DNA from 2 places in the Pantoea sp. X-Soil-TKNS-1280 genome. Region 1 is predicted to be linked to the other one. Evidence: predicted binding sites of a transcription regulator. Region 1 holds the regulator's gene; the other holds the start of a gene.
The links. The regulator PurR, encoded in region 1, represses purine synthesis genes. The targets are predictions, from matches to a motif close to CANGCAAACGTTTGCNTG.
Positions count from the first base shown of each region.

Region 1 (3,211 bases):
AAAGGCAGCACCGGGAAGTGGTATTGACGGCAGCGGGTGAGCATTTCGTGCGTGAAGGCCGGAGTGTTATCAAAAAAATGCTGGCAACCCGACGCCAGTGCCAGCAACTGGCTAACGGCTGGCGTGGTCAGTTGAGCATCGCGGTTGATTGTATCGTTAAACCGCAGCGTACCCGGCAACTGGTAAAGGATTTCTACCGTCACTTCCCGGATATGGAGCTGATTATCAGCTATGAAGTGTTCAACGGGGTCTGGGATGCGCTGGCTGATGGACGGGTCGATGTGGCGATTGGGGCCACCCAGGCCATTCCGGTCGGTGGGCGTTTCGCCTTTCAGGATATGGGCGCGCTGAACTGGCGTTGCGTGGTCAGTCCCGGGCATCCCCTGACAAAAAGTACCCAGCTGGATGAAGAAACCTTACGGACGTGGCCTTCGCTGGTGCTGGAGGATACGTCGCGGGCGCTGCCGCGGCGGATGACCTGGACGCTGGATAACCAGCGACGTCTGGTGGTACCGGAGTGGGAAACCGGGATGGATTGCCTGCGGGCAGGTTTGTGCGTGGGCATGGTGCCGGGCCATTTAGCCCGGCCACTGCTGGATAGTGGCGAGTTAACCGAACTGACGTTGCCTGCGCCTTTCCCGGAGAGTCCCTGTTGTGTCAGCTGGTCGGAACAACGCGCTTCACCGGCATTAAGCTGGTTGCTGGATTATCTGGGCGATGCTGAAACGCTCAACCATGAGTGGTTGAGCGAAACGGTGGCTTAGCGGCGATAATCGCGGAACGGACCGTCAGCGACTGAGCGGCGTTCAATCAATGTTGGCTGCACTTCGATGGTCTGCGGCTCTTCGCGTTTACTGGTGATGCGATCGAGCAGCATTTCCAGTGCTTTTTCTCCCAGCTGCGCTTTCGGCTGATGAACGGTCGTCAGCGCTGGGGTGAAATACCGGGCGTTGCGCACGTTGTCATAGCCAATCACCGAAATATCCTGTGGCACACGTAGCCCCATTTCATCGGCGGCACAAATCGCACCCATCGCCATGATATCGCCGCCACAGAACACCGCCGTCGGACGTTGTTTCTGGTTGAGAATCTGCTGCATCGCCTGATAACCGGATTCTGGTTCGAAGTCGCCCTGCACAATCCATTCCGGACGAACGGTAATACCGGCTTCATGCAGTGCCTGCATAAAACCAGCATGACGACCGCCGCCAGTATTGCGCTCCATCTGGCCGGGGATGGCACCAATGTCGCGATGTCCACGTTCGATCAGGTAACGTCCCGCAAGATAGCCGCCCTGGAACGCGTTATCCTGCACGGTATCGGTGAAATCACCGCGAGACTCGCCCCAGTCCATCACCACCATCGGGATATTGCGGTTCTCTTCCAGCATGGTGAGCAGGTCGTCGGGATATTCGGAACACATCACCAATAAACCGTCGACGCGCTTTTGCGCCATCATCGAGAGATAAGCACGCTGCTTTTGCAGATCGTTATGCGCATTGCCGAGAATCAGCGTGTAGCCGCGGTCGAAACAGTGGTTTTCCACCGCTTCGATGATTTCCGCGAAATAGGGGGCTTCGCTGGAGGTGGCGAGCAATCCCAGTGTTTTGGTGTGGTTGACCTTCAGGCTACGCGCCACGGCGCTGGGCGAGTAGTGCAGTTCTTTGATCGCTTCCCATACGGCGTTACGCGTCTCTTCCGCGACAAAACGCGTCTTGTTGATGACATGCGAAACCGTGGTGGTGGAGACACCGGCGCGTTTCGCCACATCTTTAATTGTTGCCATGAAAATGGTACTCCCGGGCTTATCGCAACTTACTGATAAGTATATTGTTAAACGTTTGCGTCTGCTAATGGTTTTGCGCCCCAAATTTTGGGGCAAATGGCGAAGAAAAAGGCGTTAACTCTGAGTCTAAATCACTTTAACAGGCCACAAACACAGCGTGCGCAAAATCTGTTGCGCAACGAAAGGCGGCGATTCTAGCAAGCTGACGCGGATAACACGAGATTTTTGCCAGGGGCTGTGCGAAAATTACATTAACCCTTCAATTAATGTGACTAAGGAGTTGTGATGAGTACAGACCTGAAACTGGCGCTGGGTACTACCGTTGGCGCGCTGTTAATGATCATCGTGTTCAGCTTCACCGCGATCCTTCATTAATAAAAAAGCCGGACCTGAAATTTCAGTGTCCGGCTTTTTATTGCGCAGTGACCGCTTAGCGAATGGTTTTCGGTGTCATCATGCGGCGTGCACCAACATAATGCTTCTGCCAGTAATCTTCACCTAATGCGCTAATCTGAATATCTTTACCGGTACGCGGTGACTGAATAAACTTGCCGTTGCCAAGGTAAACACCTACATGGTCAGCGGTACCGCGATGGTTAATGCGGAAGAACACCAAATCTCCTTTCTCCAGCATATCGCGTTTAATCGGCGCCGCATCACGCAGGTGATACATTTCGTTAGCGGTGCGGGGGAATTTGTATTTCACCAGGTCTTTATAGGCATACCACACCAGACCACTGCAATCGAAACCGGTATGCGGTGAAGTACCGCCCCACTGGTAGGGTTTACCGATCTGACCCATTAATTTGTTCATCGCCGTTTCACGCGCCTTTTGATAGCGCTGACGGTGTGATTTGCTCATCCTGATGGTGGTGAGGTCGCTGGCGTCATCCTGCTCAGATATGACTTTCGCCACGCGCTGATGACCATATTTTTTGGTCGGCGACTTCAGCAGGGTTTTTCTGCGGGTGGTTTTGTGCAGCGCAGTTTCGGTTTTCGTGGGTTTCTTCAGTCTTAACTTATGAACACTGCTGGTAAGGCGTGATTTTTTGGTGCTGGTCTTGACCGGGCGTCGTTTACGGCGCTCATCTTCGCGTGCACTTTTTTTCTCTGCATTATGCAAACTGGCATTGATGGGCGCATGCGGTGACGCAGAAGCCACATTAAAAAACAGTTGGGCGAAAGCCAGCATAAAAAGCGTAATAAGTAAACGCATAGTCCGGTTACAGGTTAAGCAGTCTGCGATAAAACAGCCTGCGGCAAGTTAGAAAAATCTGATCAATGATCAGCGCCGGGATTGATTCTAATCCACTTTTTTTCCAAAAGGTAAGGCATTTTTCGATTAATCTGTTACCAGATGGTATCTGGGGCAAAAATGAGCGATTTCAGCCGGTTAACGCAGCATAATTATTGCCAATTATTAAT
Region 1 is NZ_AP035962.1:1,882,179-1,885,389, forward strand. Features, by position in the region: gene punR (DNA-binding transcriptional activator PunR) at 1-764, shown strand, start outside; gene purR (HTH-type transcriptional repressor PurR) at 761-1,786, opposite strand; gene cydH (cytochrome bd-I oxidase subunit CydH) at 2,072-2,161, shown strand; gene AC6I8X_RS08840 (C40 family peptidase) at 2,217-3,002, opposite strand.

Region 2 (3,211 bases), 250 kb from region 1:
CCGATTAAGCGCTGATTTTAACCCTGTAAATCATCCGGTTTTGCACCGCTGCATTTCTTAATTTCTTCGGCCAGATGGGTAAATTGCTGCTGTAACTGCGTGTCGTGGTTCTGGTTTTGCGCTTCAAGTAAAAGATTGTGTACCAGTAACTGGCTGGCACGTTCATCAAGACAGAACGTCAGGTTAGCAAAGGCATTTTCCAGCACAGTTAAGCGGCGTTGCTGTTCAGCAATTAACGCCAGCAATTCGCCAAATGTCATTGCCTCTTCCGGTTTATCGTGAGTCATGGGTAAAACATCTCCTGTTAGCCTGGCGGGTGCAAGAATAGGGGGCGTTAATGATGATTTTAGATGCAGCGACTTTGTCTGGCGAGGGAGAAATAAAAACAAAAAAGCCGGGTGGCGAAACCCGGCAAAACTGCGCAGTGGCGGTTAATCGGTAATAAACCAGTCGTCAGCGCTTTCCCAGGTTTCCTGCAAAATATCACTGATACGTTCGCGATTTTCTTTGCAGCCGCCAAATACGCTGAGCTGATTGCCGCTGGCGTAACGGATTTTGACATGATGTTCGTCATCGGGAAAATCCCGGCTGATACGGCGGGTCAGTTCGGCGCTCAGCGCATCCAGGGCGCCAGCAGGAAGGGGTTGAGTTTTTGCTACGGTAATTTCAACACGCATAAACACCTCCGGAATAATATACTGGCTATTTGTACAGTATATTTATTCCGAAGGCAAGCATCATCACATCAGGCGGTTACGCGCCAGTTCAGCGTCTCTCCGGCCAGGAAAGGCACCAGAGTATCGTCAGCGACATTCACACTTTGTTCGACCGTCCAGGGTTCACGCACCAGCGTCAGTGTCCCTTCATTCAGCGGCAGGCCATAGAAGTTCGGGCCATTCTCGGAACAGAACGCTTCGAAATGTTGCAGCGCATCCAGTTCCTCAAACACGGTGGCGTAAGCGGGCAGAGAGGTCGGGGCATTAAACACTCCGGCACAACCACAGCTGGCCTCTTTCAGATGACGCAAGTGTGGGGCGGTATCGGTGCCGAGGAATACACGACGATTGCCGCTGGCGACCAGTTTACGTAACGCTTCCTGGTGGATATTACGTTTCAGGATTGGCAGGCAATACAGATGCGGACGTACGCCGCCGACCAGCATATGGTTGCGGTTAAACATCAGATGCTGTGGCGTAATGGTAGCGCCGAGCAGTTCATTGCCCGCCGCCAGATATTCCGCCGCTTCTTTGGTGGTGATGTGTTCCATCACTACTTTCAGGCCCGGGAACTGCTGGCGCAGCGGCTCCAGTACCGTTTCAATAAAACGCGCTTCACGGTCAAAAATATCGATGTGCGCATCCGTCACTTCACCGTGTACCAGCATCGGCATACCGATCTGCTGCATCCGCTCCAGCACGCGAGCGATAGAGGCAATATTGGTTACGCCATGGCTGGAGTTGGTGGTTGCGTGGGCGGGATAAAGTTTTGCGGCGGTGAAGACGCCAGCACGGAAGCCCTGTTCGATCGCATCCGGATCGAGAGAGTCGGTAAGATAGCAGGTCATCAGCGGTGTAAAGGTATGCCCGGCGGGTAAGGCCGCAAGGATACGATCGCGATAGGCCACGGCAGCATCGACGCTGGTCACCGGCGGAACCAGGTTTGGCATGACAATGGCACGACCGTTTACCGCACTGGTATAAGGCAACACGGCTTGTAGCATCGCGCCATCGCGCAGATGAATATGCCAGTCGTCAGGGCGGCGAATCGTGATTTGCTGGGGTTGGGCTGTCATTCAAAAGGCTCCGGCTGAGTAGAAAACGAAAGGCACGTTTAGGCCGGGGAGTAAGCATAAGGATTTGGGCAACCGTTTGCACGGGATTTTATGCACCAGAAGCAAAACCGCGCCCTGGCAGGCGCGGTGGTGGGGATTAGTCAGTAAAAGGGATCACCAACTGGCCGGGTTTAACTTCCAGACCTTTCGCGAATTTCTTCGCCAGCGCTTCGCCTTTGCTGCGATCTTCGCTCAGCACATAAGCGGGTTTTTCATTGAAGTAACGCTTCAGCGACTCATTCAGATAGGGCGTCAGCGTTTTCATGATCGACGCCATTTTTTCCGGCTGCACCTGGGCATCAACAATTTCCAGGTCATGCAGGTAAATCGCGCCCTGTTGTGGGTTGAACACCGGCTGCGCCTTCATTTTGAGCTGCATTTCGGCCTGCTGTGGGCCAAATAAAGAACTGACATTAATCGTGGCTTTGCCTGTCAGGGTGATTTTACCGGGTTCTTCACGGCCAATCTGGCTGCTTAAATCGCTCAGCACAATATGTGCATTCAGCAGACCGGATACACCCACATCTTTCTCGAAGTTATTGTGCTTTTGCAGCGCCTGATTCACTTCCTGCTCGCTGATGGTGTACTGCGTTAATTGATTACAGCCGGTCAGCAGCACGACAAACAGCAGGGCCAGTAGCCCGGAAAACGCCTTCTTCATACTTTCCTCATCCTGAACGATACGCCAAACGTGGCATAGCGTGCCTGAATCAGGGGCAGGTGTCACCAGGAGAGAGATGAGAAGCGCCTGCGCGCCTCTCATTGTCAGAAGTCAGGCGGCGATAGAAGAGAGCAGGTTAACCTGGGTTTGCTTCGCCATGTTGTCGCGATAATCGGCCACGCGGCTGGGCCATTCAATACCCGCAACCAGCGTTAAGGAACGTAACAGCGGAAACAGATGGATATCATCTTCCGAAAGTTCGCCGTTCACCGCATTCGGTTTAACGATTAACTTATCCAGCTGACGCAAATCGTCACTGATGTTTTTTATCAGCCCGGGGGCATGTTTACGCAGCTCGCTGAAGTCGCCAATGTTGGCTTGTTTTTTCTCGCGGAAATAGTGGCGTGCAGCCGGTGTCGCGAACTCAGCGAAAGCCGCGTCAGCGATACGGGGTAGCAGCAGCTTGTTGACGTAACCATTGACGCGACGCAACCATTCGCTGATGGCCGGATTGGCTTTGCCATTCAGCAAGGGTTCACCGTCCTGCTTATCCACCAGACGAACAATATCCAGGCTTTCCGGCATCGCACTGCCATCGGCTTTTTGCAGGATGGGGGCCATCTTCTGACCAATCAGTTTTTTCGGTGTGTTCTCGTCGTCATTGAGCATCACCACCAGTTCGACTGGCAGATTTTTCAGCCCAAAAATCATGCGTGCTT
Region 2 is NZ_AP035962.1:1,632,413-1,635,623, forward strand. Features, by position in the region: gene AC6I8X_RS07655 (hypothetical protein) at 18-287, opposite strand; gene dinI (DNA damage-inducible protein I) at 432-677, opposite strand; gene pyrC (dihydroorotase) at 746-1,792, opposite strand; gene AC6I8X_RS07670 (lipoprotein) at 1,929-2,492, opposite strand; gene grxB (glutaredoxin 2) at 2,604-3,211, opposite strand, start outside.
Region 2: pyrC (dihydroorotase) is a predicted target of PurR. The motif match lies at 1,858-1,875, and genes of this name have one in related genera.